DNA from 4 places in the Gordonia sp. DT30 genome. Region 1 is predicted to be linked to each of the others. Evidence: riboswitches for the same ligand, from Rfam matches in the RefSeq annotation. Region 1 holds a riboswitch; each other region holds the start of a gene.
What was found. Region 1 has a riboswitch for S-adenosylmethionine ahead of ACLQ3C_RS10690 (bifunctional o-acetylhomoserine/o-acetylserine sulfhydrylase). Riboswitches for the same ligand answer to the same signal wherever they lie in the genome.
Positions count from the first base shown of each region.

Region 2: linked by a shared signal. The riboswitch ahead of ACLQ3C_RS13890 (ABC transporter substrate-binding protein) and the one ahead of ACLQ3C_RS10690 (bifunctional o-acetylhomoserine/o-acetylserine sulfhydrylase) in region 1 are both predicted to bind S-adenosylmethionine.
Region 3: linked by a shared signal. The riboswitch ahead of ACLQ3C_RS13440 (aminotransferase class V-fold PLP-dependent enzyme) and the one ahead of ACLQ3C_RS10690 (bifunctional o-acetylhomoserine/o-acetylserine sulfhydrylase) in region 1 are both predicted to bind S-adenosylmethionine.
Region 4: linked by a shared signal. The riboswitch ahead of ACLQ3C_RS02565 (amino acid ABC transporter permease) and the one ahead of ACLQ3C_RS10690 (bifunctional o-acetylhomoserine/o-acetylserine sulfhydrylase) in region 1 are both predicted to bind S-adenosylmethionine.

Region 1 covers NZ_JBNCLY010000009.1:30,046-37,696, reverse strand. The annotation lists gene ACLQ3C_RS10700 (Hsp70 family protein) at 1-1,404, shown strand, start outside; gene metX (homoserine O-acetyltransferase MetX) at 1,449-2,597, opposite strand; gene ACLQ3C_RS10690 (bifunctional o-acetylhomoserine/o-acetylserine sulfhydrylase) at 2,655-4,007, opposite strand; SAM riboswitch class IV at 4,070-4,189, opposite strand; gene ACLQ3C_RS10685 (PE-PPE domain-containing protein) at 4,411-5,970, shown strand; gene ACLQ3C_RS10680 (MFS transporter) at 6,027-7,391, shown strand; gene bfr (bacterioferritin) at 7,349-7,651, opposite strand, start outside.
Region 2 covers NZ_JBNCLY010000013.1:105,338-112,988, reverse strand. The annotation lists gene ACLQ3C_RS13905 (dipeptide ABC transporter ATP-binding protein) at 1-1,018, opposite strand, end outside; gene ACLQ3C_RS13900 (ABC transporter permease) at 1,018-1,902, opposite strand; gene ACLQ3C_RS13895 (ABC transporter permease) at 1,899-2,963, opposite strand; gene ACLQ3C_RS13890 (ABC transporter substrate-binding protein) at 2,960-4,630, opposite strand; SAM riboswitch class IV at 4,783-4,901, opposite strand; gene ACLQ3C_RS13885 (aldehyde dehydrogenase family protein) at 5,134-6,486, shown strand; gene ACLQ3C_RS13880 (DUF998 domain-containing protein) at 6,592-7,260, shown strand; gene ACLQ3C_RS13875 (hypothetical protein) at 7,214-7,651, opposite strand, start outside.
Region 3 covers NZ_JBNCLY010000013.1:777-8,427, reverse strand. The annotation lists gene ACLQ3C_RS13475 (ABC transporter substrate-binding protein) at 1-312, opposite strand, end outside; gene ACLQ3C_RS13470 (hypothetical protein) at 516-1,010, shown strand; gene ACLQ3C_RS13465 (rhodanese-like domain-containing protein) at 1,007-1,420, shown strand; gene ACLQ3C_RS13460 (O-succinylhomoserine sulfhydrylase) at 1,464-2,663, shown strand; gene ACLQ3C_RS13455 (hypothetical protein) at 2,648-2,917, opposite strand; partial or broken gene ACLQ3C_RS13450 (GNAT family N-acetyltransferase) at 2,879-3,034, shown strand; gene ACLQ3C_RS13445 (isochorismate synthase) at 3,174-4,274, opposite strand; SAM riboswitch class IV at 4,366-4,479, shown strand; gene ACLQ3C_RS13440 (aminotransferase class V-fold PLP-dependent enzyme) at 4,497-5,867, shown strand; gene ACLQ3C_RS13435 (hypothetical protein) at 5,864-6,295, shown strand; gene ACLQ3C_RS13430 (hypothetical protein) at 6,808-7,119, shown strand; gene alc (allantoicase) at 7,249-7,651, opposite strand, start outside.
Region 4 covers NZ_JBNCLY010000002.1:128,473-136,123, reverse strand. The annotation lists gene ACLQ3C_RS02590 (YceD family protein) at 1-282, opposite strand, end outside; gene ACLQ3C_RS02585 (DivIVA domain-containing protein) at 367-1,182, opposite strand; gene ACLQ3C_RS02580 (GNAT family N-acetyltransferase) at 1,306-2,016, opposite strand; gene ACLQ3C_RS02575 (ABC transporter substrate-binding protein) at 2,106-3,122, opposite strand; gene ACLQ3C_RS02570 (amino acid ABC transporter ATP-binding protein) at 3,216-4,028, opposite strand; gene ACLQ3C_RS02565 (amino acid ABC transporter permease) at 4,025-5,038, opposite strand; SAM riboswitch class IV at 5,170-5,278, opposite strand; gene coaD (pantetheine-phosphate adenylyltransferase) at 5,405-5,893, opposite strand; gene rsmD (16S rRNA (guanine(966)-N(2))-methyltransferase RsmD) at 5,906-6,475, opposite strand; gene ectA (diaminobutyrate acetyltransferase) at 6,648-7,175, shown strand; gene ectB (diaminobutyrate--2-oxoglutarate transaminase) at 7,395-7,651, shown strand, end outside.

The DNA.
Region 1 (7,651 bases):
TCGCGCGTGTTCGACGTCGACCCCACCGACGGACTCGATCCGGTCGGGCGCGTGAACGCAGGCATCGATCTGATGCTCGACGCCGCGCGTGCAGCGGATCTGCGCGTCGGTCCGATCGGTGTCGCCGCCCGTACCGCGACCCAGCGTCGGCGCCTGGGTTCGGGCGGCTCCGGCACGCGTCGTCAGATCCAATTGAGCTCCGACGAAGAAGCGGTTGCCGAGTTCCTCACCCGGACCGGACAGATCGACCGGTTCTCCTCGGTCGTGGTCGCCGATTGCGGCGATACCGGCATCTCGTTCTACACCCTCGACCCATCGGCCGGCCGGATCGGCACCATCGAACGGTCGACGGTGTTCAGCGGTCGGCAGATCGACGAGACGCTCGCCGACCACGTTGCCGCCGAATCGGACGAGGCAGACCGTGGCACCCGGACAAGGCGACAGCGGGCCGCGCTGGTCAGTGCTTGCCGTACCGCCAAGGAAGAAGTCGCCGAATCGGCGCCGTCGACCGCCCTCGCCGGGGTTTCGCTGACCGCTGCCGCCGTCGAGAAGGCTGCTGCGCCGCTGGTCGAGGGAGCGGGCGAGGCGTTGGCGCGGTTTGTCGACGATGCTCGATCGCACGGTCTCACCCCGGACGCGGTGGTGTTGGTCGGCGGTGTGGCCAACCTGTCGATCGCGCGTCAGATCGCCGACCATGCCGATCTCGAGGTGCTCACGCCGGCGACGCCGGAGCTGGCAGCGGCGACCGGCGCAGCCATGCTCGCGCGCAATTCCGGCGCCGCACGGCTCACCCTGATCGGTGGACGCCGGGTGCGGAGCTTGTCGGCAGTGCCGGTGGCCGTCGTGGCCGGGATCATCGGCGCCGTTGCGATGGCCGCGGTGGCCGTCGGTGCCACGTTGACCACCGGTCCCGCGGCTCCGCCGTCGACGATGCACACTGCCGACGCCCAGGCGCTCGCGACGACAAGTGACTCCTTCGGAACGTCCACGTCGACCCGCGCGCCGACGCGGGGCCCGCGGTCGTCGGCCCCGCAGCCGACCACCCCTCTGACCGGGCATGAGCAATTCCCGGGCTGGGCGACAACGGAATTGCCGTTGACCACCCCGACGAGCACGTTGACGCTCGTGCCCAACACCACGACGCCGCCGACCACACCGTCGGGCGAGGTGCCGTCCGGGCCGAGCCTGTCGCCGTTCCCGACCCTGCCCATCCCGCCCGGACTGATTCCGCCGGAACTGATCCCGAGCGTCCCGACGACGCCGACGTCGCCATCGACGACCCCGACTGGGGACACTCCGAATGTCATTCCGTCACAGCCGAGTTCGCGGCAAACGGAAGTTCCACCGCATAGTGCGACCGAGCAGGCCCCAGCGGTGACGACCACCACGACGCCGGCCGGCTGATCCCCGCGCCCGGTGGCCCGCCCGGACCTGTGCTCGCGGACGGGTCAGCGGCGCGCGAGGTCCACGGTGCGTTTGAGGAGATCGGCGATCGCGTCGAACTCCGTGAGGAACCCGTCATGGCCCTTGTCGGACCGAAGCACCTGCAGGCCGTCCACGCAGTTGCCGAGCCCTTCGGCGATCTCGGCCTGTAACCGCAACGGATACAACCGATCCGAATCGATGCCCGCGACCACGGTGGGAACCGTGCACGAGTCGAGCGCGGCGGCGATACCGCCGCGATTGCGTCCCACGTCGTGATTGTTCAGCACGTCGGTGAGCACCACATAGCTGCCCGGATCGAACCGCCCGATGATCTTGTCGGCCTGGTGTTCGAGATAGCTTTGCACCGCGTACCGCCCGCCGTGTAGCGGATCCTCGTGGCCCTGAGGGTAATTGGCAAAACGCTCGTCGAGTTCGCCCTCGAATCGGTAGGTCAGGTGCGCGATGCGCCGGGCGATTCCGAGTCCGACGATCGGGGACCGGCCGCTGCCGTGGTAGTCACCGCCCTGCCACTCGGGGTCGGCGGTGATGGCGGCGATCTGGGTGGTTTGCGTGCCGATCTGGTCGGCGGTGGCACGTGCCCCGACGGCGAGAACAAGCGCGCTGCGTACCCGGTCGGGATATTCGATCGCCCACTCGAGGGCGCGGGCGCCACCCATCGAACCGCCGAGGACCGCGCCGATGCTCTCGATGCCGAGGGCGTCGAGCAGCGCCGCCTCGGCGCGCACCTGATCGAGCACCGTGATGGCGGGGAATCGGGAACCCCACGGTCGCCCATCCGGATCGGGCGACGCCGGTCCCGTCGATCCCCGGCAGCCGCCGAGGACGTTGGCGCAGATGACACACCACTCGTCGGTGTCGATCGCGCCGCCCGGTCCGATCAGACCGTCCCACCAGCCCGGCGCGGGGTGTTCGTCGGTGGGCGGGCCGGTGACATACGAGTCACCGGTCAGTGCGTGCAGGGCGAGGATCACATTGTCCCGTGCGGGCGACAACGTCCCCCAGCGCTGAAACGCCAGGGTGACGTCGTCGATCCGTTCGCCGCACTCGAGCGCCAACGATCCCAGGCGCATTCGCACCATCTGCCCGTCGGGAACCTGCTCCCATTCGGGCTGATGCGCTGCGGACGCCTGGGGGTCGATGCTCACCGACACGGGATGTTGTGCTCCTGTCCTCGGTCTACTCGGCTGTCTCGGTGTACTCGGCTGGGTCTACTCGGCCGCCGCGAAGCCCTGGTCGAGGTCGGCGATGATGTCGTCGATGCCCTCGATCCCGACGGCGAGCCGGACCAAACCGGGGGTGACGCCTGCGGCGAGCTGCTCTTCGGGGGTCAGCTGGCTGTGGGTGGTGGACGCCGGGTGGATCACCAGCGAACGCACATCACCGATGTTGGCGACGTGGCTGTGCAAGGTCAACGCCTCCACGAACCGCTTGCCCGCGTCGACGCCACCGGTGATCTCGAATCCGATGATGGCGCCCTGACCCTTTGGTGCGAGCTCCTGGCCGCGCTGGTACCACGGCGAGGACTTCAGTCCGGCGTAGGTGACCGACTCGACCTGTGCGTGATCGCTGAGGTATTCGGCGACGCGCGCGGCGTTGGCGACATGCCGCTCGACGCGCAGGCTCAGCGTCTCGAGGCCCTGCGCGAGCAGGAAGGCATTGAACGGCGAGATCGACGCACCGGTGTCACGCAGCCACTGCACGCGCGCCTTCAGCGCATACGCCGGGGCGCCGAGATCGGCGAATACCGCGCCGTGGTAGCTCGGATCGGGCGTGGTGAATCCCGGGAACAGGTCCTTGCCGTCACGCTGTCCACGCCAGTCGAAGGTGCCGCCGTCGACGATGACCCCGCCGATCGCGGTCCCGTGGCCGCCGATGTACTTGGTCGCCGAGTGCACGACGACGTCGGCGCCGAGGGCCAGTGGGTTCAGCAGATACGGCGTGGCCACGGTGTTGTCGACGATCAGCGGCAGTCCGTTGCGGTGGGCGACCTCGGCGATACCCGGGATGTCGAGGATCTCGTTGTTCGGGTTGGAGATCGACTCGCCGTAGAACGCGCGGGTGTTGTCGCCGATCGCGGCCTGCCACGACTCGGGATCCTCGGGATCTTCGACGAAGGACACCTCGATGCCGAGTTTGGGCAGGGTGTAGTGGAACAGGTTGTAGGTGCCGCCGTACAGACGCGGGCTCGACACCACGTGTCCGCCGTTCTCGACGATGTTGAGGATCGAATACGTGGTGGCCGCCTGACCGGAGGCGACCAGCAGGGCCGCGACACCGCCCTCGAGCGCGGCGATGCGCTGTTCGACGGCATCCTGCGTCGGGTTCATGATCCGGGTGTAGATGTTGCCCGGTTCGGCGAGACCGAAGAGATCGGCGGCGTGCTGGGTGTCGTTGAAGGTGAACGACGTGGTCTGGTAGATGGGCAGTGCGCGTGCGTTCGTCGCGGCGTCGGGGGACTGCCCCACATGGACCTGCTTGGTCTCGAAGCTCCAGTTCTCGGTGGGATCCGGGGCGTCGGTGGGATCGGGGGAATCGGGGCCGTCGTTGGCTGCGTCAGACATGAAAAATAGATCACTTTCTACGGTCGGCAGGGTATGGAGACCCTGTTGGGGTCCGACCTTCGGACCCGCGCTTGCCGGGGACCCATACAGCGATCCCCAACCCGGTCATCACCCGGAGCACCCCACCGCGGTTGGAGGGTTGCCGATCAGCAAGCCGGGGCTTGACGCTGATGCTCATGACCTGGCGACAAGGATATAACACGGTCGTCGTTCGCTGAGAACCCTCCTGCTCAGGCTGGTTGGTGAATTGCGCAGATCGTTATCGGTGTTCTCCGGTCCCGGATTCGCCCGCGGTGTCCATCGAGCGGGGGAATGTGGGGGTGCCCTGGGTGATTGCCCGGTGCCGACCTGCTCCGCCTGCCTAAGCTGCGCAGATCAGCCCTCACCGAAGGACGTGGCAGCGATGGGACTCCGCACCTCGATCCGTGGCGTCTGTCTCGTGTGGGGAGCCGCCGCAATGGGCCTCGCGCTCACCGCCACGATGTTCTGGGGCCATGGGGTGGCGGCGGCGGACACGACATACGACTGCAGCGGCCCGGGCCGGGTGTTCATCGTCGGCGGGACATGGAACTCCGACGGCTCGTACCTCGTCGGTGTGCGACAGCGCTACACCGGCCTCGGCCCGGACAACCGTCCCGACGAGAACAACCCCAACCTCGGCAACCCCTACACCGTCGAGGCGGTGCCGTACGCCGCGACCATCTGGCCGCTGGGATCGGTGGGATACAACGCGAGCCAGACGCAGGGTGCGCAGAACCTCGAACAAGCCGTGGCCACCTATCAGCAGGAATGCGGCACCGACAAGAAGGTCGTCATCGCCGGCTACTCGCAGGGCGCCCGAGTCGCAGGCGACGCGCTGACCGACATCGGCCGGCATCGGCCGGTGACGCTTGCCGACGGGTCGACGTACGTCATCTCCACCACCGACGCCGGCGGCGCGACGACCGTCTCGGGCGAGCTCTACGCGGACCCGCGGATGTCGGCGACTCTCTGGGGACAGGGAATCGAACTGACACTGGTCGGGGCCATTCCGGGGATGACGATGTCGGGGCCACGCGATGGCACCGACTACGGCGGCGTACCCGTCACCACCTACTGCATCGAGGGCGACCCGATCTGCGACCTGCCCGATCCGCTCCATGACCCGATCGGCGACGTCGACGCCTTCTTCGGCTACTGGATCAAGCACGGCCAGTACCCATTCCACATGTACCAATTCCCCGGCACCGGTCAGACGTGGACCGTCAACGGTGCAGCGGAGACGATGACCTGCACCACCGACGGCGCGGTGCGGACATGCACGATCGCCTCGCCCTCGTCGATGGCGATCATCGTGGCGAACGCACTGACCGCAGTCGGCTACACCGGGACCGTTCCGGACCTCATGCGTTACCGCCTGCGCCTGCCCGACATCATCGGCATCACCCTCGCCGACTTTCAACCACCCATCCGCTGGGCCATGGGATGGCTACCGCCGTTACCCCAACTCGGCTACGGCGCATACCTGCCGGATCTGTTCGTCCTCCAGGACATCGCCAACGGTGTGCTCAACTCCGACGCCGACCTGTTCGACCACGGAGTCACCGCGTTGGCGGCCAGCGCCAAGAGCATCGTCTTGTTGCCGAGGAACTTCGCCACGTACTGGGCCGAGCGGGTCGTCGACGGGGTGCAGACAGTGCCGAGCGCAACGACGGCGGTGACAGGGGCCGGTGTCCCGGTGGTGACACGGGCCGAAAGCCCCGACACCGCACCGCCGGCGACCACCACAGCCGCTCCCACCACCACCGCGGCTCCCACTACCACCGCGGCTCCCACTACCACCGCGGCTCCCACCACCGCGGCTCCCACCACGGCCGCTCCCACCACGGCCGCTCCCACCGCGGCGGCTCCCACCGCCGCGGCTCCCACCACCGCCACCGGCACGGCATCCTCCACCGAGCGTGCCGTACCGACCGTGCCGTGACGATCGTTTCGCGCGGTCGACGGGGCCTGTGAACGAACTCACCGACCGCCCCGGGAATGCTCGCGTGCGCCGTGGTGGTTGCGACTCCTGTGTCCACACCAGCGAATCCCGAGGCGGCAGTTCCCGCCGACGAGCCGGCCACTGCGCACCCGACGACCGACGTCGCTGCGCGTGAAGCCGGGGAGTCGTTGCCGGACAACGGTTCTGCGCGTGTGCGGACGGTCCGCTGGGCGATCCTCGCGATGGCGCTCGGTGGCTTCGGGATCGGCACCACCGAGTTCGTCTCGATGGGTCTGCTCCCCAACATCGCCGGCGCACTCGATGTCACCGAACCCACCGCCGGTTCGGTCATCTCCGCGTATGCGCTCGGCGTTGTCGTCGGCGCACCGCTCATCGCGGCCCTCACCGCCCGGATGTCGCGCCGCACCCTGCTGATCGGACTGATGGTCGCGTTCACCGTCGGCAACGCGGCCACGGTCCTCGCACCCACCTTCGGTCTGCTGATCGCGGCCCGCTTCATCGCCGGCCTACCGCATGGCGCCTACTTCGGGGTGGCGGCATTGGTCGCCGCCCACCTTGCCGGACCACGACGCCGCGCGAAGGCGGTCGGGCAGGTGATGCTCGGGCTCGCCGTCGCCAACGTCGCGGGCGTCCCGATGGCGGCGTGGCTGGGTGAGCATTTCGGTTGGCGCAGCGCATTTCTTGTCGTCGTGGTCGTCGGTGCGCTCACCATCGCCGCACTCGCGCGCAGCCTTCCCACATTGCAGGACATGCCTGCGACCAACCCGATGACCGAACTCGGTGCGCTGCGCCGGCCGCAGGTCTGGTTCACCCTGCTCATCGGCACCGTCGGCTTCGGCGGAATGTTCGCCTTCTACACCTACCTGAACACGACGCTGACATCGCTGGCCGGACTGCCGGTCGGCTTGGTGCCGGTGGCCCTCATGCTTTTCGGGCTCGGGATGGTCGTCGGCAACATCGTCGGCGGCATGGCTGCCGACCGCAGCGTGTCGGTATCGATCCTGGTGGGACTGCTCTGCCTCGCGGCGGTGCTGCTGCTCTTCGCGCTGTTCGTGCAGTTCATCTGGATCGCGCTCGCGCTGACGTTCCTCATCGGGGTCGGCGGCACGTCGATGATCCCGGCCCTGCAGACCCGGCTCATGGACGTCGCCGACGACGCCCAGACGCTGGCTGCCGCGCTGAACCATTCGGCCCTCAACATCGCCAACGCCGCCGGCGCATGGCTCGGCGGCGTGGTGATCGCGGCGGGTTACGGCTATCGGGCGCCGTCGGCGCTCGGTGCGGTGCTCGCGGTGGCGGGCGTCGCCGTCCTCATCGTCGCCCTGTGGACGCAGCGACGGACACGACGACCGGCCGGTCAGCCGACGTCGGGCGGAGTGGCGACCGTCTTGGACATATAGAGCTGCTCGCCGAGCCGGTCGAGCAACTCCAACTGCGTCTCGAGGTAGTCGATGTGGTGTTCCTCGTCCTTGAGGATCGCCTCGAAGATCTTTGCCGAGGTGACATCATTCTTGTCGCGGCACAAGGCAATTCCCGGCTTGAGTCGGTTGACGACCTCGATTTCGATGGCCAGGTCGGATTCGAACTGCTCGCGCAGCGTCTGACCGATGCGCAGCGGGAGGAGCTTCTGGTAGTTCGGGAGTCCTTCGAGGAACAGGAT
Region 2 (7,651 bases), on a different contig from region 1:
ATTCGCCGACGATGCCGAGGGTTTCGCCACCGTGGACGGTCAGGCTGACGTCGTCGACGGCGCGGAGTCGTCGATTGCCGGTGAGGGCGAAGTGTTTGGTGAGGTTGGTTGCCTGCAGCACAACATCTTCGGAGATCGGTGCGCGTTCGAGCGTCCGGACCCCGTCGCGGGAGGAGAGTCGGGTGCCGCGGGCGTGTGCGACCGGGATGGCGTCGAGGAGTTGGCGGGTGTAGGGGTGTTGCGGGTTGTTGAGGACTTCGCGGGTGGGTCCGTGCTCGACGAAGACCCCGTCCTTCATCACGTAGACGTGGTCCGAGACGCGCGAGACGACGGCGAGGTCGTGGGAGATGAGCAGAAGTGCGGTGCCGTCGTTCTTGCGCTGTTCGAGGAGCTCGAGGATCTGGGCCTGGACGGTGACGTCGAGGGCGGTGGTGGGCTCGTCGGCGATCAGCAGGTCGGGGTCGGCGGCGATCGCCGAGGCGATGAGTGCGCGTTGTCGCAGACCACCGGAGAGTTGGTGAGGGTACTGTGCGGCGCGCAATTGTGGTTCGGGGATACCGACTTTCGTGAGGAGCTCGATCACCCAGGCGTCGACGTCGCTGCGTCCGACGACCCGGTGGGTGTTCAACACCTCACCGATCTCGGCGCCGATGGTGCGCAGCGGGTCGAGTGAGACGAGGGCGTCCTGGAGGACGAATCCGATCTGCCTGCCGCGTAGGCCACGCCATTGGCGTTGCGAGAACTTGCGGGTGTCTTTTCCGTCGACCCGCAGGTGGTCGGCCTCGACGTGCGCGTTGCCGCCGATCAATCCGACGAGGCTGCGGGCGGTGACACTTTTACCCGAACCCGATTCGCCGACGATCGCCACGCTCTGGCCGCGGTTGATGGTGAAGGAGACGCCGTCGACGGCGGAGATGGTGCGTGTGCCGGCGGGGAATCCGACCCGCAGATTGGCCACCTCGACCAGTCGCTGATCGGATGTGCCGGTCTCGCGGGTGTTGTCGGTGAGGGTGGTCATCAGACGCTCCGTCCGTCGGTTCGTCGCTGCAGGTAGTGGCCGACCACGGTCACCGAGAGAACGGTCAGGGTGATGGCCAGACCGGGGAAGACGGCGGGCCACCATGCGACGGAGAAGTAGGTGCGGCTGGCCGAGAGCATGCTGCCCCACTCGGCGGTGGGCGGTTGCGGTCCCAGGCCCAAAAAGCTGAGCGACGAACCGATTCCGATGGCCGAGCCGATCCCGATGGTCGCCAGGACCAGCACCGGACCGAGGGCGTTGGGGACGATGTGGCGGCCGATGATGTTGGCCTGCGTCCAGCCGAGAGTTTTGGCGGCCTCGACGAAGACTGCGCCGCGCAGCCGCAGTACCTCGCCGCGCACGAGACGCGCGTAGCCGGGCAGGGTGACCACGGCGACGCCGATGATGGTGGTCAGGGTGCCGGGGCCGCGGGCGGCGACGATCAGGAACACCAGCAGCAGCCCGGGGATGGCGAGGAAGACGTCGAGTACCCGCGACACCACCCAGTCGCCGACGCGTCCGCCGCGGGCGGCGAACACTCCGACGGCGGTGCCTGCCGCAAGTGCGAATATCGTTGCGCTGATCCCGATCAGGAGTGACGGCCAGGCGCCGTAGACGACGCGGGCGTAGATGTCGCGGCCGTTCTGATCGGTCCCGAACAGGTGGTCCCAGCTCGGGGCCAGCAACATGTCCAGTGGCTCACCGGCATCGGGGTCCTTGTCGGTGAACAGCGACGGGAACAGTGCGGCCAGCGCGATGGCCACGAGGAAGATGCTGCTGAGGATGACCGAGACGCGCAGGCGCCGGATGCGCTGCACCACGGTCTGACCGGCGGCGAAGCGGACCGCCGGTGCGGGATCGGGCCGGACGTCGGACGCGGTCATCCGGTCACCTTCTCTTCGGTGCGCGATTCTTCGGTGCGCGATTCGTCGGTACGCGATTCGTCGGGGGCCGCCGCCGCACCGGAATATCTGGTGGTCCGCAGGCGCGGGTCGAGCCACCCGTATGCGGCGTCGATCAGGGTGTTGACGACGGTGTAGAACGTGGCGGCGATGATCACCACACCGAGGACGAGCGGCAGGTCTTTGCTCGTGACCGCGGCGATGGTCAAGCGGCCCAGCCCTTCTCGGGAGAAGACCTGCTCGATCACGACGGCGCCGCTGATCAGGGCGCCGACGATCCAGCCCCACAGGGTGATCACCGGCATCGCGGCGTGCTGGAGCACGTGGCGCAGCAGGAGCACGGTCTCGCCGACGCCGCGGGATCGGACGGTCACCACGAACGGTTCGTCCAGCGTGCGTTCGATCCCGTGCCGCAGAACCTGCGACAGCAGGGCGGCCGGCGCCGCCGCCAAGGCGATGGCAGGCAACACCAGCGACGAGACGCCTGCCGAGCCCACCGAGGGGAACCATCCCAGCTCGAACGAGAAGATGGTGAGCAGCAAGATGCCGAGCCAGAAGGTCGGCACCGCCACCATCAGCACTTCGAATGACGTGACCGGGCCGCGCAGCCAGCCGGGCCGATTCGCGGTCGCCAACCCCACCACCAGTGCGACCACCAAGGCCAGGATCGCGGCGACGATCACCAGTTGCAGTGTGGGCCATATCTGTTGGCCGATGGCCTCGGTGACCGGCATCCGCAGCGCGTAGGACTGGCCGAGGTCGCCGTGTAGGAGGCGCCCGAGATAGTTGAAGTACTGCACGACGATCGGATCATCGAGTTTGTAGTCGCTGATGATCTGGGCCCGCACTTCCGGCGAGACCTGGGCGGTACCGACGATCGAGTTGACCGCCGACCCACTGCCCGCGTGGATCACGATGAAGGTCGCGGTGATCGCGCCCCACAGCACGAGGAGCGAGACCAGCAATCGGCGGGCGATCGCCCAGCCCAGGGTCCGCGTGCGCGGAACCTCGGTCGGGGCGGCCACCGTATCGATCACCGTCATTGCGTGACCCAGGCGTCGTAGAACGTGGGGAACGCCTGCGGCTCGAACTTGACACCCTGGACCTTGTTGTTGCGGCCCAGTGCGTAGTTGAAGACGTAGACCGGGAACACCGCGGCGTCCTTGGCGATCTGCTGCTGGGCGTTGCCGTAGAGGGCCGACTGTTTGGTCAGGTCGGTCTCGGCCAGCGCCGACCGGAGATCGGTGTCGACGGCCGGGTTCGAATACCGTGCGAAGTTGGTGCCGAAGCGGTCCGGCGGCTGCGGGATGTTGGACGAATCCATCAGTGTGCGAAGCGCGTCCGGTGATGCGCGCTGCCAGCTCAGGTCCAGCACGTCGTAGCCCTTGGTGAAGATCACCTTGTAGTAGTCGTCGATGGTGATGTTCTTGATCTGGTAGTCGATGCCGAGCTTCTTGGCCGACGACTGCACCTGCTCGAGCAGGGTGTCGCGCTGCTCGCGGGCATACTCCTTGAGGAATGGATGAACTACCGTGAGTCGCTTCCCGTTCTTGGTGCGGTAGCCGTCGCTGTCACGGGCGGTCCAGCCGGCCTCGTCGAGAAGTTGATTGGCCTTGTGTTCGTCGTAGCCGTACGCGGATTCGCTTGCCTTGTTGTAACCGACCGTGGCGGGGCTCAGGATGTTGTTGGCGGGCTGGAAGACCCCGAAGTACAGCTTGTCGACGATGGTGTCCCAGTCGATGCCGGCCCGGAAGGCTTCGCGGACTTTGACATCGGAGAACACGCCGGTCTCCGTGTTGGGGTAGTAGTTGTAGTTTCCACCCGGGGCCGCAGCGGTGTCGACGGTGAATCCGGGGGTCTTCTTGAGCTGGGAGACGTTGACCGGCGGAACGCTGGCGATCGCATCGACCTGGTTGCTGGTCAGTGCGCCGTAGCGGGACGAGTCCTCGGGAATCTCCTGGATGCTGATCTTCTGCAGATGCGCCTTGCCGGTGTGGTCGGCGTTGCCCGGCCCCCAGTTGTAGGCGTCGTTGCGGGTGTAGTCGATGCCCTTGTTCGGGGTGTAGCCGTTCTCGCTGATGAACGGGCCGGTGCCGACGATCTTGCTGCACAGGGCATCCGGGCCGTGTGTGAGAGTCGACGGTGCCTCGATACCGAGATACGCGGTGGAAAGCGATGGCAGGAATGCCGAGTTCGGCTGGGAGAACTTGACTTCGACGTGTGTCGGGTCGATGACGGTGGTGCCGGTGTAGGTCGAGATGGTGTTGGCGGCCAACTGTGACTTGGTGGCCGGGTTGACGATGTGGTCGAGGTTCGCCTTGACCGCATTGCCGTCGAACTTCTCCCCGTTGGAGAACGTGACGTCGTCGCGCAGGGTGAACGAATAGGTGAGTTGGTCGGGCGAGACGCTCCACTTGGTCGCCAGCCATGGATGGAGCGAGCCGTCCTTGTTCAAGGCGACCAGCGAGTCCAGGATCGGACGGGCATAGAAGCCCGCGACGTCGGCCGGACTCTGGTGCGGGTCGAGGCAACTGCCCGGACCCGAGGCGCTGGCGAATCGCAGCGTCCCGCCGTCGACCGGGTTGCCCGTGGCGGTCGCCGAGTTGCTGCTGTTCCCCGAGCTACAGGCACTCGCGATGAGTCCGATCGAGACGGCCGCAAGGAGGGTGGCATTGCGTCGGTGTCTGAATCGGCCGGCTGGTCGGGACATGGTCGTTCTCCTGAGGTAATGGGTGGCTGACATCGGCCTTTGGGGTCCGCTCACAGGCAGGTGTGGGTCGGACAGGGGGACGCGAACCGACTTCGTCGGTCGGGCATGGTTGATCATCGAACTCCCGAATTCACCTCGGGCACCCATATGTGAACCCGCGCTTGCTCCATGCCCGGCTTGGGCTGGAGCCGTGTCCTTTATCCAGGGCACCCCGCCGCGGTGGAGGGTTGCCGACCAGCCAGCTGGAACTTGGCACTGGTACTCGTTGACACAGAGCGATCGAAGTCCACCAAAGGTTTTGGCGGGTCGACCACTGAGCAGAACAGTACTCAGACTCGCCGGTTAGTCACTACTTCGTGTGATTTCGAATCGCGACGGACTTAACCTGGCGCGAAGGTCGGCGAGGGTCTACAGGGCCGGTGACGGGCGCCGCCGGATGTATCGGCCGGCGGCAGGTGTCGATTGCCCCGAGAACGGGTACGCGGCCCACCGTGTTGGAGACCATGGAAACGATCACAGTCCACGACCCGCGGACCGGCGACATCGTCTCGCAGGTTCCCGCGGCCACCGACGAGCAGGTCGACGCCGCGATCACCACGGCACGCGCGGCGGCCGGGGACTGGGCGGCGACCCCTGCGGCCGAGCGTGCCGAGCGCTTACGTGAGGCGGCCGTGGCGGTCGGCGATGCGGCCGCCGAACTCGCCGGCTGGAACGAACGCGAAACGGGCAAGACCGGTGACGATTCGCTGGGTGGCGTGGCCGCCGGCGTATCGACGCTGCTCCAGTACGCCGAACTCGGACCCGTGCATCGGGGCCGGACCCTGCAGGGGCAACGCTCGGCGCTCGACGTGATGGTGCCCGAGCCGCGCGGTGTGGTCGCGGTGCTGACCCCGTGGAACGATCCAGCCGCCGTGGCGGCCGGATTGCTCGGCGCAGCGTTGGTCACCGGAAACACGGTGGTACACAAGCCAAGTGAACGCTGCCCCACCACAGGTCGGCGCTTCGCCGAGATCATCGCCGAGCATCTGCCCGACGGGGTGCTGAGCATCGTCGACGGCGCAGGCGAGGTGGGTGCGCATCTCGCGGCGTCGCCGGAGGTGGATGTGGTTGCGCACGTGGGCAGTACCGCGACCGGCACCGAGATCCGCCGGGCATGTGCGGAGCACGGCACCAAGGTGCTGCTCGAGAACGGCGGCAACGATCCGCTCATCGTCGACTCCGGGGTCGATCCCGCGTGGGCCGCCGAAGAAGCGGCCCTCGGATGCTTCGCGAACGCGGGACAGATCTGCGTGTCGGTGGAGCGGGTGTATGTGACCGCCGACGTCGCCGACGCCTTCATCGACGAGCTGTGCGGGCAGGCGCGCAGGTGGGGCGAACGTATCGGGCCGCTGGTCGACAACCGTCAGCGCGACGCCGTGCACGCGCAGGTCCGCGGCGCCGTGGCGCAAGGCGCGCAGATCCGGACCGGCGGTGTCATCTCCGACGACATCGGCAGCTTCTACCCGCCCACGGTGCTGACCGGCTGCACCCCCGACATGACGATCCTGCGCGAGGAGACGTTCGGGCCGATCGCCCCGGTGCGGGTGGTCGACGACTTCGTCACTGCGCTCGTCGAGGCCGCCGATGACCGATACGGCTTGGCCGCAACCGTTCTCACCGCCGACATGGCGCACGCACAAGAGGCGTGGCGCGCCCTGCCCGTCGGGACGGTGAAGATCAACGCCGTGTTCGGTGGGGCGCCCGGCGGTGCTTCACAGCCACGCGGCGCCAGCGGGACCGGCTTCGGCTTCGGCCCCGAACTCCTCGACGAGATGACCACGGTCAAGGTCGTGCATTACGCGCCGCCCGGGCCGTGAGTTCGCCGCGTGACCGCGGTGGATTCCGACCAAAGACCCTGGTGAGCGCCACTCCGGGGCTTCTACGTTGAATATGTGGCGAACGGCAGGGCGACAGTCGGCAGGGTGACGACGGGACTCCTCGCGTGCGGACCCATGTACGCGTTGCTCTACATCCTCGCCAACGATGCGGTCGCTGCGTCCCGCTACGGCGGGTACAGCCGGACCGATCAGGCGATCAGCGAGTTGTCGGCGACCGGCGCACCGACGCAGCGGTTTCTGCAATGGCTGGTGCCGGTGTTCACCGCGTTGATGATCGGATTCGGTATCGGCGTATGGCGATCCGCCGGCGGCCGAGTCGGGGTCCGCGTCCTCGGTGCGCTGTTCGTGGTGTTCGGAGTCGTCGGGGTCGCCTGGCTGTGGTTTCCGATGAGCAATCGAGACGACATCGCCGCCGGTGCCGGCGATTCGTCGAACGACGCAGGCCATCTGGTGTTGTCGTTGCTCTCGGTCATGCTGATCGCGGTGTGCACGGTACTCGCAGCGGTGTTGTGGCGCAGCTGGTTTCGATGGTTCACCATCGTCGCGGCGGTCGTCGTGTTGGTGGCCGGCGCCTACACGAGCCGGATGGTCCCGATGATCCAGGACGGCGAGAGCACGGTGTGGATGGGGCTGATCGAACGGGTCAGCATCTTCGGATTCTTCGTCTGGGTCGCGGTGCTCGGTCTGTTTCTGATCGCTCGGGCGCCTACGGCGCTTCCCACACCGTCTGTCGTCGGGCCGGCGCGATCGTGAACTCGATCGCCACGAGCACCAGCGCGCCGATCAGTACGATCCAGAACACGACCCAGCCCGTGGGGTAGTGCCAGAACATCAGGAGGAACGCGGCGACGGTCGGCACGGCGATCCGCAACGGAAACCGCGCCTGCCACAACACCTTCTCCACCGTCGAGGGGTCGCGATCGGCACGCCGAGCATCGATCGCGGCGAACCCGCGTCCGACGCGGCTGCGCACCGCGCGCGCCGAGCCCGACCCACCGGCGAAGTATCCGACGAGGGCGAGGACCAACCCCACCACCGCGACTGCACGCAGCGCCAGCCGCATGGGGGCGATGACGGTGTCGAAAATCGCCTGCGCCGCGCCCGGGGACAACACGTCGGCGGGAACGTTGTCGAGGTAGATCAT
Region 3 (7,651 bases), on a different contig from region 1:
CTCGGGGAGCGCGACCGGCTCGTCCGACCCCAGCAGCTTCTCGTTCCACGGCGTGCGCACGTTCGCGGGAGAGCCGAACGGTGCGGCCGCCACGGGACGGAAGCCGAGCGCGAGCAGGGTGTCGGCGTCGCCCACACCCATCGCGGCGACTCGGGTGACCGGTTTCGAGATGGTGGTCGAGCCGTAATTGTGCTCGATGGTGACCGGCAGGGCGCCCGACTCGGGCGATGGCGCGCCGGGCGTGGTGTGGTCCTCGGCAGGGGCGCTGCACGCGGCGAGGCCGATCGCGGCGGTCAGTACCAACCCCGCCAGCGTAAGGTGGCGAGCGTTCCTTCGGGGACGAGCGTTCTTCCGGGGGCGGGGCACACGGCCTCGGATGTTGGGCACGGCTCTCCTTTGGTTACGCACAATCGGCGGATCTAGTTGGTTAGCCTCACCTTAACTGCTGGGGGTGGTGGGGTGGAGTCCCATGGGTGCTCGATCCGGGATCGGGGTACGTCGATACACTCGCCGACATGGTCGGACGCGGAGGCGGGCGGAGTGAGCCCGAGGCCGTCGACGACGAACCGGCCGCACCGTCGTGGCGCAAAGCCTGGCCCTTCCTGGTGGCTCTGCTCGTCGTCGTGCTGGCGGCTGCGGGCATCGGACTGTCGTATCTGTTCCGTCCGGCGCAGGAGCGGGCCGGCGATTCGGCGCAGGTGCAGTACGCGATCAACGATCTCTACACCGCGCGCAACAACGTCGACTACACCGCCTTTCGGGACCACACGTGTTCCGTCGACGTGAATTCGGCCGGGTTTCCGGCGCAGCCGGAGTTCGCGACGGAGAACCGGCAGTCGTTGGAGAGGAACGGCCGGATCGTGATCCCGGAGATCACCGACCTGAAAGTGTCGGGTGACCGCGCGAGGGCGACGGTACATTGGCATTTCGACAAACAGTCCGATGAGACGCAGACGACCAAGGTTGCCGCGGTTCGGGAAGACGGGAACTGGAAGGTGTGCAAGGCATGACGTATGCCGGTGATCTGACCCCGCAAGAGGCGTGGGACAAGCTCGAGCAGAATCCGAAGGCCAAGCTGGTGGACTGTCGCACCCGTGCGGAATGGTCTTTCGTCGGGGTTCCCGACCTCGAGATCGTCGGTAAGCGACCACTTTTCGTCGAATGGACCACCTTTCCCGACGGCCGACCCAACGAGGGATTCGTGGCGCAGTTGCGCGACGGCGGAATCGCCGACGACGACGAGGTGATCTTCCTCTGCCGCTCCGGACATCGCTCGATCGGTGCCGCCGAGGCGGCCACTGCCGCCGGGGTCAGCAAGGCCTACAACATCCTCGACGGATTCGAGGGGGCGCTCGACGAATACGATCACCGTGGGTTCAAGGGTTGGCGGGCCCTCGACCTTCCGTGGAGGCAGTCGTGAGCGAAGCGAGCGAGCTGGCCGACCCTACAAGCTGGAGGCAGTCGTGAGCGACGGTTTGCCGGAGGGGGTTTCGGCGGAGACGCTGTCGGTCCGCGGCGGTATCGAGCGGTCGGGGTTCTTCGAGACCTCCGAGGGGCTCTACCTGACGAGCGGATACGTCTACGAGTCCGCCGAGGCCGCGGAGCGCGCCTTCACCGGCGAGGACGAGCGTTTCGTCTACTCGCGTTACGGCAATCCGACCGTGGAGATGTTCCAGGAACGGCTGCGTCTGATCGAGGGAGCCGAGGCGTGTTTTGCCACGGCCAGCGGGATGGCCGCGGTGTTCGTGTCGCTCGGTGCCCTGCTGAAAGCCGGTGACCGGCTGGTCTGTGCGCGCAGTCTTTTCGGGTCGTGTTTTGTGGTGGCGAACGAGATCCTGCCGCGGTGGGGTGTGCACACCGACTTCGTCGACGGGGAGGACCTGTCGCAGTGGGAGCGGGCGCTTTCCACGCCCGCCGACGCGGTGTTCTTCGAGACTCCGTCGAATCCGATGCAGAGCCTCGTCGATGTGGCCAAGGTATCCGAACTGGGGCATGCGGCAGGGGCAAAGGTCGTGTTGGACAACGTATTCGCCACTCCGCTCCTGCAGAGCGGTCTGGAACTCGGGGCGGACGTCATCGTCTATTCGGGCACCAAACACATCGACGGGCAGGGCCGCGTGATGGGCGGCGCGGTGCTCGGGACCAAGGAATTTGTCGACGGTCCGGTGAAGATGCTGATGCGGCATACCGGTCCGGCGCTCTCCCCGTTCAATGCCTGGACCCTGCTCAAGGGGCTGGAGACAATGAAGCTGCGTGTCGACGCATCGGTCGCCGCGGCGTTGCGGATCGGCGAATTCCTCGAAGCCGATCCACGTGTGCGGTGGGTGAAGTATCCGTTCCTGAAGTCGCACCCACAGTACGAGCTGGCGACCGCGCAGATGTCCGGGGGCGGCACGGTGGTCACCTTCGAGCTCAACGACCGCGACGGCGTGGACGGCAAGGAGCGCGCCTTCGAGGTGCTCAACGCACTGCGCATCATCGACATCTCCAACAACCTCGGTGATTCCAAGTCGCTGATCACCCATCCGGCCACCACCACGCACCGTGCGATGGGGCCGGACGGGCGCGCGGCAATCGGGTTGAGCGACTCCGTGGTTCGGCTCTCGGTGGGCCTCGAGGGCATCGACGATCTGCTCGCGGATCTGGATCAGGCGCTGGGATAAGGGCGTTCATGGCGCCGTCGTTGTCGATCCGCCGTGCCACCGCCGCCGATGCTCCGGCCGTTGCGGGCGTGCACGTGCGGTCGTGGCGGCGCGGCTATCGCGGATTGCTGCCGGATGCCGAGCTGCGGGCGATGCGTCCGGCGGATCGGGTCGGCGACTACACCTTTGACGATGACCGTGGTCCGCACACGTGGGTCGCCGAGACGTCGGGCGGGATAGCCGGATTCGTGACGATCGGCGAGCTCGATGGTCATGCCGCGGTGATGGCGCTCTACGTCGACCCGGACCATTGGCGGTCCGGGATCGGGTCGGCGCTGATGGATCGGGCGGAGTCGGAGATCGCCCGGCAGGGTTATCCGGTGGCCCGGTTGCATGTGCTCAAGGGCAATGAGCGAGCGATGGATTTCTACGCCGGCCGTGGATGGGCCCGACCGGACGAGTGCGTTCCGGCGACGTCTGGGGTGTGCACGTCGACGAGGTCGAATACGAGAAGATCGGCTGAAAGGTCGGTTAGCTGCCGTCGACACCCAACGCCCGCAGCACCGTTCGTAATTTGGCGGTGGTCTCCGCGAGCTCGGCGTCGGGATCGGAGTCGGCGACGATGCCGCCGCCGGCCCAGGTGCGAAAGGATCGTCCGTCGGAGTCGATCTCGAGGCAGCGGATGGTGACCATCCATTCGCCGTCACCGTGGGCGTCGGCCCAGCCGACGGCGCCTGCATAATTTCCGCGCGGCTCCTCGTGGTCGCGAATGAACTGTGCCGCAACATCTGTCGGCGTTCCGCACACCGCGGGAGTGGGACTCAGGGCGAGGGCGAGTTCCAGCGCGTTGAGATCGGGATCGGTCAGGTGCGCCCGGATCGGGGTGGCCAGATGCCACATCTCTCCGGTCGACAACAGTTGTGGGGCATCCGGAATGGTGATCTCGTCGCAAAGCGGCGCGAGTCGTCGGCGCAGATGGTCGACCACGAAGGCATGCTCGCGGTGGTCCTTGCCGGATGCGGCCAGCTTCTCGCGGGCCTCGCGGTCGGCGACCGGATCGGGGAACCGGGGCGCCGACCCAGCATACGGCCGGCACGTCACCTCGCGACCGGCCTTGCGTAGCAACAACTCCGGGCTCGCACCGAGTAACCAGCCCGGTCCGGTGTCGACGGCGAAGGCATTGTGTTCACTGTTGCCATGGGCCAGTGCATCCAGCAGTCCGGTCACCTCGGCCGGGGAATCGAGCACTGCCCGAACGGTTCTCGCGAGCACCACTTTGTCGAGGTCGCCTGCAGTGATGGCGGCGACTGCGCGCCGCACGCGGTCGCGGTGGGTGGCGGCGTCGGGGATCTCGGTGAACCGGTCGAGTGTGTGCCGGGCCGGCGAGCGGCCGGCCAGGGGCGGCAGATCTCGTCGTAACCGGCGGGGGACCATCAACGCGGAGGTGCCGGCGGGATCGAACGGCAGGGCACCGACGACGGTGTCGGCGCGGCCGGTCCGCAGGTCGTCGATGGCCGCGTCGACCTCGGTGAAGCGCCGGATGATGCCCTCGGCGCGCACCGTCCCGTGGGGGCGGGAGAGGACGAAAGGCGCCTGCGCCGGGTTGTCGACGCTTTCCGGGTCACCGCTCACCAACCCAACCTAGCGCCCACATCGCGGCGACTTCGGCCCACGGTGAGTGAAAATTGACACCCCGACGCGAGATGGGCCACTCTGGACGTCAGGTCATGAGTGCCAGTGACAAGCCCCGGCTCGCTGGTCGGCAACCCTCCTCCACGGTGGGGTGCTCCGGGTGACGACCGGGCTGTGTTCCAACCGGACACGGCAAGCGTGGATTTCCGAGGAGTTCTTTCGATGACTGCTGTCGTGCGCACCGCACCCGTTCTGTCCGATACCGTTTTCGCCAATCTTGCGGCCTGTACCGAACCGCTGGCGGCGGTCGTCGGCGCCGACGAGAAGGCGCCGCTGGCCGGCGGTGGCGAGATCGCCTACGCCAACCTCGACTACGCCGCCAGTGCACCCGCGCTGGTCGCCGTCGCCGAGTCGGTGTCGGCGGCCCTACACCAGTACGCGAGCGTTCACCGCGGCGCCGGCCATCTGTCGCAGGTCACCACCCGGCGCTATGAGCAGTGCCGAGAGACGGTGCGGCGCTTCGTTCGTGGGCGTTCCGATGACACCGTCGTCTTCACGCGCAACACCACCGATGCGATCAATCTGGCCGCTCACTGCACACCCGGCGACGTCGTCGTCCTCGATATCGAACACCACGCGAACCTGCTGCCATGGCTGTCACGGGACGCCGGTTCGGCGCGCATCGTGACCGCGCGGCCCAGCATCGAGGACACTCTCACCGCGCTCGAGTGCGAGCTCGCCGCGGCCCCCACATCGCTGTTGGCGGTGACCGCCGCATCCAACGTCACGGGAGAGGTGCTGCCGGTCGGGCGGCTCGCCGCGATCGCCCACCGCCACGGTGCGCGCATCCTCGTCGACGCCGCGCAACTCGTCGCCCACCGCCCGGTGTCGGTGGTCAGCCACGGCATCGACTACCTGGTGTTCTCCGGCCACAAGCTCTACGCCCCGTTCGGGGCGGGTGTGCTCATAGGCCGCTCCGACTGGCTCGACGACGCCGATCCCTACCTCGCGGGCGGCGGGGCGTCGGCGCAGGTGAGTGTGGTCGACGGCCCCGACGAGAACTGCGCGGCGACCGCCTGGCACACCGGTGCTGCCCGGCACGAGGCCGGATCGCCGAATGTGTTGGGCGCCATCGCGATCGCCGCTGCGTGTGACGCCATCGCCGACATCGGCATCGAGTCGATCGGAGCGCACGAACACGAACTGCGCCGCCGCCTCGACGACGGGCTCGCCGCAGTCGACGGGGTCCGCACCCTGCAGATCTTCGACGACGTGACCGATCGGGTCGGGATCGCCGGGTTCAGTGTTGCCGGACATACCCCGCGCGCGGTCGCGGAATACCTCAGCGCAGAACACGGGATCGGCGTGCGCGACGGCAAATTCTGCGCGCATCCTGTACTCAACCGCCTCGGGCTTCCCGCCGGCGCGATCCGCGCCAGCTTCGGTCTTGGAACCGGCTCGTCCGACATCGACCGCCTCACCGGCGCCCTGCGGCAACTGGCCGCCACGCAACCGACCTCCACCCGACCGACCTCCACGCAACCGACCTCCACGCAACCGAGCGCGACGACACCCCCAGGAGCCCCGGCATGAGCATCGAACTCGACCGCATCAGCATCGGGCGTCCGCCGCTGCACGTGGCGATCCTCGGCGACGAGCCCGCCGACGCGGCACCCATCGTCGTGCGCCGACCCACGCTGCGTGACGCGCAGCGCGCCCGTTCGGTGCTGCGATCGGGCACCCGCGACACTGCCGGCTTCTCGGTCGCGCTCGAAGTGGAGGTGGCGATCGCACCGAGTGCCGCCTCGGCCCGCGCGGCGGTCGCCGGCATCCCGGACGAACTCGACGGCGGCACGGTCCGCTACGTCGGCACGCCGAGCGGTCTGGTCACCTTGATCCGCGACATCTACGCCGCCGAGGTCGCCGACGCGGTGATCCTGGTGCCGCTCGACGGATCGGCCACCGACAACCGGCTGCGTCAGCTGGTGCTGCCGTCGTTCGCGCCGCGCCGCGCGGCCTGAGCGACCGAAACAGATGAACCCCGGTTGTCCGAATGGACGCCGGGGTTCATCTGTGGAAGTTCTCCGCTGTCCCCGGGTGAGGCGAACCAACATGTGCCCAGGGCAAGCGCTAGACGGTGTACGTGTTCTCGGCTCTCGATGCAATGACGATGGCGCAGGTCAAGGCGGTGCGCAGCACAATCAGCCAGGCGCGAACGTCCACGTACGACAACGCGGTGACCTCAGTCGATTCGGCAGGGGAAGCGCGCACGCGCAGGGCACTGAAGCTGTAACTCTGGAACGCAGAAGTTGCCGGGGCATTCCTTTTGCCACTGCATCTGTGCGAAGTGTCAATTCGCAACGCGGTGTCGGACGCGATTGCCGCTCACTACGGAAGGCGCTGGCCTTGGTCTCAAGGTTTTGAACGGTCGTTGCCCGCAGACGCCCGTGGCCGGTACAACCCACGAACTGACCTGGCAAATGCTCGTCGGGACACATCGTCGACAGGGAAAGTCATCCCTGAGGTGAAGTTCGTGTTCTGGCAGAAGGTGTTCACCAGCCGCTACGATGCCGTCATCTGGGACTCGCAGATCGCAACCGTCCTGCCCGGCGACAACGTCAACGGGGGTAGTACGGCGAGACTCCGAGCTCGCGTGTATAGCGACCTTGACCGTATCCGATTGCTTCGCAACCGCATTGCTCATCACGAACCGATCATCTTTCGCGACCTTGCGGCGGACTTGGCCGCGATCAAAGACCTTGTTCAACTGCGCTGCACCCACACAGCGCATCTACTCGAAGAAGCAGAGAGTGTCACGGCGCTGCTGCCTCAGCGGCCTCTCTGAATCGGCATCTGGATGGTGGGCCGTATGAGCTGCGTTACCGGACGGTGCCGTTCCCGCACGGGGCCTCACCATTGGCCTCGGCGTGCCAACAGGTCACCGAGAGCCCGCTTTCGCAGGCACCGGATGGTCCTACGCCTCCCCGCGCTCCCATTGTTCGACCAGTTCGGTCTGCGATTCCTCGGTGAGCACCCCGTACAGCCGGAGTCGGGCCATCCCGCCGTCGGGATAGACGTCGACGCGCGCCTCGGTCATCGGGCGGTCGGCGTCGATGACGAAGCGGTGGCGGGTGTCGGGCTGTAAGTCGGTGCGCCCCAACACCTCGAACCACTCGCCGTCCTCGCCGTCGCGTCCGTGGATCGTCGCGGCGCCGGGCGCATTGCCGAGGAAGTAGCTGGTGTCGAGTTCGACGAGACTGACCAGTCCCTGCCCGGCCAGCCGAACCTGCACCCAGTCGTTGCCGTCGTCGCGGCGGCGGGAGGTCTCCCAGCCCTCGCCCATGTTCCGGGCGCGGCCGGGCATCAGCAGGTTGTTG
Region 4 (7,651 bases), on a different contig from region 1:
GAGGCAGCGCGCACACTGACCCTGCGTCTCCCCACAGACCGTTCCGGTGATCAGGACGCCCTCACTGACCGACTCGAGTCGGAGATCGAGATCGACCTCGGAATCAGCGGGGATGCCGATCATCTCCACGCCCAGCCGCTCCGGTGTGCGAACGGTCTGGTGCACCTCGGTCATCGTGCCCGGACGGCGGCCGAGCGAACGGATGTCGAGTACGAAGGGACCACGCGCATGCGCGGGAGCCGCACCCGAACGGGAACCTGGAGTCACTGCATTTTCGGCCACAAATGCACCATACGCCAAGGTCAGCGAATCATCGAATGAGCGCGAACCCCCGTGTCGACGCACGCGAGAGCCTCCGTAGATGGCCTACACGGCCAGCGGCGACACCGAGTCGTCGGCATCATCGCGCGACCGGCCACGCGGGTGATCGTGGTCGACGCTGCGGGGGTATTCGACGTAGTCGTGCATCCCGGCGCCGGTGCGCAGCTGATGGCGTCCGCGGTTCACCGACCGCATCGTGTTGGTGAGCACCTCTTCGAACTGCGCCAACTTCTCGTCGACGTAGACATCGCAGTCTCCGCGCAGACGATCGACCTCGGCGTGCGCCGCGTCGATGATGCGTTCGGCCTCGGACTTCGCCGCCGCCACGACCTCGGCCTCCGACACCAGCCGCTGTTGCTCGGCGATCCCGTCGGCGACCGACTTGTCGTAGGTGTTGTTGGCGGCGTCGATGCTCCGCTGCGCCTCGGCACGGGCTCGCCCCGTCACCGCTTCGAACTCGCGCGCCGCGCTGGTCGAGAGCCGCCGAGCCTCGTCGGCGGCCTCGTCGACCAGCGACTTTCCGTGGTTGTTCGCCTCGTCGACCATCCGGTCGGCATGCGCCTTGGCGTCGGCGAGGATGCGATCGGCCTCGGCACGAGCGTGTGCGAGGACCGCCTCGGACTCCGAATCGGCGTTGCCGGTCACGGTGTCGGCATGCGATCGGGCGTCTTCGAGCATCGAGTCACGGCTGTCGAGTACGTCCTGCGCGTCGTCGAGCTCGCCCGGGATCGAGTCCTTGATGTCATCGAGCAGTTCCAGCACGTCGCCGCGTGGAACCACACATCCCGCGGTCATCGGAACGCTACGTGCCTCCTCGACGATTGCGACGAGTTCGTCGAGTGCTTCGAATACGCGGTACACAGCCACCCCAATCCGGCTCACGCCATTGGTCATCTGGTGAAACTTCTGTGACTATTGTGCCGAATGGGATCGCTGTGGTTATGGAGGTCAGAGTGGTCGGCGTGTCACGTGATACCCGAGGGATCACTCAGGGACGCGGATCGACCCGAATGTCAGCTCCTTGCGCAGCTCGAACCCCAACGATTCGTAGAGCCGGATGGCGCCTCGGTTGTCGGCTGCCGCATGCAAGAACGGGGTCTCACCGCGTCGCACGATGCCGTCGGCAACGGCGAGCACCAGCCGCGCGGCCAGCCCTTGCCCGCGGTACGCCGGATCGGTGCACACCGCGCTGATCTCGGTCGCGCCCACGGGATGCAGACGCTCGCCGGCCATCGCGATCAGTGCGCCATCAGCGATGATCCCCCGGTAGGTACCCATCTCGATGGTCCGCGGGAGAAAGGGCCCGGGACGGGTGCGCGCCACCAGATCCATCATCGCCGGGACATCGTCGTCGGTCAGCACCACCGCAGAGCGATCGGCCATTGCAGCGACCGATCGCGCGATCATCTGCACTCCGGGCAGACTCATCGTGATCTCCCAGCCGGGCGGCGGGGTGGGCATGACTCCCGAGATCGGCACGGTGCCACCCGGACCGAAGAACTCGGCGGCGTCGGCCCAGTCCGCAGGTCCGGGATCGTGCGGGAATGCCGCGAATATCGACACGTCGTCCCGATAACGCAGGATGCGGCCGTGTCGCTGCGCCAGGTGCCGGTGGTGCCCGGTCAGCGACGATCGGATCGGGTCGTCGAGAACGCTTGTGTCCGTGCCTGTCCCACCATCCCGGTCGATATCCATGAGGTGATGATGTCCCATCGGCGAATCCTCCTGTTTCTCAGGTCGCCAGTTGGCGAGCCGGAGCCGGCCACCACCTGCACATGAGCCCCTCAGCTGTCGTTGCGGGGCAGCCCGGGCGGGTTGATCTGCGAGGCCGGCAACGCCTCGGCCGACAGATGCCACGCCGCGAGCAATTTGGCGTAGGCACCGGTGGAGATCAGGTGATTGATCGCATCGGCCAGCGGCCCGACCAGTCCGTTACCCTTCTTGGTCGTCGCGGCGATGAGACCCTGCAAGGTGGAGCCGGCACCCGAGTAGGTTCCGGCCACCCGCGTGGCCTTCGGGGTGTTGGCGGTCTGTACGACGTGGTACGAGATGGTCGGATTGGGCGCCAGATACGCGTCGATCTTGCCCGAGGCGAGCGCCAAATTGAACGAGTTGCCGTCCGGGAAGTACACCACGTTCAACGTCTTGCCCTCGGCAGCGAGTTTGTCGCGCCACTTCAGCAGGATCCGTTCCTGATTGGTGCCCGACCCGACGGCCACGGTCTTACCCGCAAGATTCTCGTAGTTTCCGTCGAAGTTCCACGCGTTCGACTTGAGCACCTCGAAGGCCAGTTCGTCCTTGCGGTACGTGGCGAAGTCGTATTTGTCCTTGCGCTCCTCGGTCACCGTGATGTTGGAGAAGCCCACATCCGAGCGGCCGCTGCTGATGCCGACGAAGAGATTTTCCCACGTGGAGTTGCCGACCACCGGCTTGAGGCCGAGTACCGCCGCGACGGCGCGCCCGAGATCGGGTTCGACGCCGGTCAGCGTGTGCTGATCGGAACCGATGAACGCCAGCGGCGGATTCCCCGAGGGCAGGGCGCCGATGCCGATCGTGAGCTGACCGGAATCACGCACCTTCGCCGGCAGCGCCTTGCGAATCGAATCCACCTGCGGCACAGAGAGCGTGGTCTCCTGCGCCGCCCCGTTGGAGACAGCGCCGATGACGACGCTGCCCGGCGTGCCCGACGAGTCGGCGGCATCACTGGACCCGCCCGAGCAGGCGGTGACCAGTGTTGCGGTGAGTACTCCGCCGATGGCCACGGCGCCGAGCCGGGCGACGAGGGATCGAGAAGATGACATGGTGTAACTCCATTTCTGCAGGGGATGATCGACGAGGCCGGGCGGACACTGTGTCCTCCGCACCCGTCGGCATAGGTGTGACGGACGCGGAATTCAGAGGACCCGCGTCAGGAAATCCTTTGTCCGGGCGTGCGATGGGCTGTCGAGTACCTGTTCCGGCGTGCCCTGCTCGACGATCAGGCCGTCATCGAGGAAGACGACGGTGTCGGCGACCTCACGGGCAAATCCGATCTCGTGGGTGACGATGATCATCGTGGTGCCGGTGGCAGTGAGGTCGGCGATCACCGCGAGCACCTCACCGACGAGTTCGGGATCGAGCGCCGAGGTCGGTTCGTCGAAAAGCAGGACCCGCGGATCGAGCGCGAGCGCCCGAGCAATCGCCACTCGCTGCTGTTGTCCGCCGGAGAGCTGGCGCGGGTATGCGTCGAACTTGTCCGAAAGTCCGACTCGCTCAAGGAGTTTACGCGCGATGTCGCCGGCTTCTGCACGCCGGGCGCGGCGCGTCGACACCAGCGCCGCGGTGATGTTCTCCGCGGCAGTGAGATTGGAGAACAAATTGAACGACTGGAAGACGTAGCCGATGTTGCGCCGTTGACGCAGGATCGCCCGTTCGGGCAGCTCCTTGAGGTGCCCGTTGAGCCGGCGCACGCCGATCAGCTCTCCCCCGACGCTGACATGGCCGGCATCGAGTCGGTCGAGATGGTTGATCGCCCGCAGCAGCGTCGACTTTCCGGAACCCGACGGGCCCAGGACCACCGTCACCTCGCCGGGACGAACACTCAGGTCGATGCCCTGGAGAACGTGATTGTCCCCGTACCAACGGTGCGCGTCGACGATGTCGACACCGGCGCCGCGAGCCCGGTCGGAGGGGGAAACAGCCTGAGCTGTATTCGATTTCACACTCATACCGCACGCATCCAGGGCCGCAATGCGATGCCACGGCGAACTGTCACCACGGCCGTGCGGGCACGTTGCAGCGGAGTCGGCGGCAACGTTCGCACCGCCCCCCGCGCGAAGTGGCGTTCGACGTAGAACTGGACGACCGATACCACGCTGGTCAAGATGACGTACCAGACCGTCGCCACCATGAGCAGGGGAATGATGTCACCGGAGTATGTGCTGCTCTGGGTCGAGACCACGCCGAACAGATCGAGCAACGAGACGTAGTAGACCAGCGAGGTCGACTTGATCAGTCCGATCAGCAGATTCACATAGGACGGCACGATCGTGCGCAGCGCCTGGGGCAGCGTGATCCGCAGGAATTGGTAGCCGCGCGGGATGCCCAGCGCGGCGGCCGCCTCGTGTTGCCCCTGATCGACCGACAGGATCCCACCCCGCACGATCTCCGCGGCGAATGCCGCCTCGTGCACGGTGATACCGACGACCGCGATGATGAAAGGTGTGGCCAGGTCGGCTTCGGATATGTGGAAAAGTCCTGGACCGAAGGGGATTCCGAGACTCAGGCTCTGATAAAGGGCCCCGAAGTTGAACAGGATGAGCAGCAGGACGATCAGCGGAATCGATCGGAAGAACCAGACATAGGCCCAGCTCACCGCCGCCAGGACCGGGTTCTTCGACAGTCGCATGAGCGCGAGCACGATACCGACGCCGAGGCCCAGAACCGCACTGTAGGCGGCGACTTCGAGAGTCACGCCGAGTCCCTCGATCACCACGGGACGAAAGATCCAGTAGCCGAAACGATCCCACTGAAAGAAGGAGTTCGTGGCCACTCCATGGATGATCTGTGCCACGACGACAAGCACGATCGCCGCCAGCACCCAGCGGCCCGGATGCCACAGTGGCACCACACGTTCCGGCCTGGCGACGTCGGGCACCTCGGTGGCTGCCGACGGTGGTGACGGATCGGGCGGCGCATGACCGCGGGCCTTCGTCGACGGCGATGGGGCGGCTGACATGTGTGAACTCTCCTGTACGGGAACGGGGGCAGCACGATGACGCTGCAGACCACACCGACACCCGCGCAATAGCATCAGGCGTCGAGAGACCACGGCGACCGGCGGTTCGATGCGGAACCGGCACGTCGAATCCATCGCGCTTATCGGGGGAAACCCGATCCGGTCGTCACCTGGGGCACCCCACCGCGATGCGAGGGTTGCCGGTCAGCAAGCCAGGGCTTGTCGCTGACGCTCATGACCGTCGAGCTCACGATAGTGAGGCGGCCCTCGCCGGTCAGCGTTCACATTCTCGGAGATTTTTTCCCGGCGCAGGCGCCTCGGATTCGTCCGCTGCAGGCGTCACCGCGCGGCCGGTGACCTGCCGGCTCAGATGGTGCGTTCGCCCGCAAGGTTGGCCTCCAGTCGCCGGAGGATGTGGGGCGCAAGGAACGGCGCCACGTCACCGCCGAGTTTGGCGACCTCCTTGACCAGTGAACTCGATACGTGCGCGTATCGCGGATCGGTCAACAGGAAGACGGTCTCGACGTCGGCCAGTTCCCGGTTCATCTGCGCCATCGGCAACTCGTAGTCGAAATCGACCGCCGAACGCAGCCCCTTGACGATCGAATGGATCGAGTTGTTCCGCAGATAGTCGACGAGCAGTCCCTGCCACCGGTCGACGCGGACGTTGGGCAGATCGGCGCAGTCCTCGGCGATGAGCTCGAGTCGCTCCTCGACGGAGAAGAGACCACGCTTGTTGGGGTTGACCACGACGGTGACCACCAACTCGTCGAAGCACCGGGCCGCGCGCTCCACGACGTAACGGTGTCCGCGTGTGAAGGGATCGAAGGAACCGGGTATCACCGCACTGGTCATGCTCTGCAGAACCTACTCGTCCGCGGCGACACCGGGGCGTGCGACCTTCACCGTGGTGTCGCCATAGGATTTGTCGACGACCAGTTCCCAGCCCGGGGGCCACGAGAGGACGGCTCGGCGTCCGCGCTCGAGGACCACCAGCCCGTCGTCGGTGAGCCAACCACCGGTGGCCAACGCTGACAGATCGGCGGCCACCTCATCATCGGCGAGCGCATACGGAGGGTCGGAGAACACCACGTCGAATCGGCCGGGCGCGGCACCGGCAAGGAATGCCGACACCGGCGAGGTGATCACACGCCCCGAGGCGGCCGCCCCGACGGCCGTCAGATTCGCGGAGATCGTGCGAGCCGCGCGCCCCCGGCTGTCGACGAAGACCGCCGACGACGCCCCGCGCGAGAGCGCTTCGAGGCCGAGCGCGCCGGACCCGGCATAAAGATCGAGCACGTGGGTACTCGTCAGATCGATGCGCGCGTCGAGCATGCTGAAGACCGACTCACGCACACGGTCGGAGGTGGGTCTGGTGCCCTCGTCGGGAACTGTGAGTCTGCGACCGCCGAAGCGACCTGCGATGATCCGCGTCACCGCTCCATACTGCCCTCCCCGTCACCGCGATCCGCACGCCGTAGGCCCGTGCGCAACCGTTTGTGTCCCGCATCACATCTGCCGGGTGAACTGGGGTTAAGTGGGAGATTCGAGGTCCGATTTGTGCAGGCGGGTGAATTCGCCGACACACGTTGTTAACGTCGAGTGCGTTATGAGCCCGTCCCACACAAGTTCGGCCACATCAACCCAACTAGTTCTCGACTACCGCGCGCCGAAGGTCGCCGACGGTACCCGCCTCTGGGAAATCGCCAGGGACTCGCAAGTTCTCGACGTCAACTCGAGTTACGCGTACGTGCTGTGGTGCCGCGACTTCGCCGACACCTCGATCGTCGCCGAAGTCGACGGTCTGCCAGTAGGCTTCGTCACGGGCTACCGCCGCCCGTCAGATCCGTCGACGCTGATGGTCTGGCAGGTGGCCGTCGACGACACCTATCGCGGCCACCGGATCGCCGGGACGATGCTTCATCGTCTCTTCGATCGCGTCAGCGGACGCGGTGCCGTGGCGATGCACACCACCATCAGCCCGGACAACGTTGCCTCGCAACGACTTTTTGCCTCAGTCGCCGCAGCGCGCGGACTGGGGTTCGAACGCCGCGACCTGTTTGCGGCCGACGACTTCCCGGACGCCCACGAGCCCGAGGATCTCTACCTCCTCGAGCCAGAAGTTCCAGAACCATAGGGGCGCAACGTTTTTGGTGTTCACTGACTGCGCCGTGGCGCACTCAGGGTGCAATTGTTGCCCCAACCGGAGCACCGCATCGTGTGTCGCCGGAGGACTTGTCCGGGGTGTCTTCCGGCAGCGGCGCCCTCTCGGTCGGATGATGCGGCCGGTCACCTGCGATACACACTCGCACCGGTCATCGCCGACCCGACGATTTCCCATATTGGAGGAATGCCCATGAATAAGCTCGATACCACGATCGATGATTCGGTCTTCACGCAATACGAGTCCGAGGTGCGCAGCTATTGCCGCACGTGGCCGACGGTGTTCGGACAGGCGCGCGGTTCGTGGCTGACCAACACCGACGGTGCCCGCTACCTCGACTTCTTCGCCGGCGCCGGCGCCCTGAACTACGGGCACAACAACCCGGTGCTCAAGTCCGCCCTGCTCGATTACATCGAGTCCGACGGCATCACCCATGGTCTTGACATGTC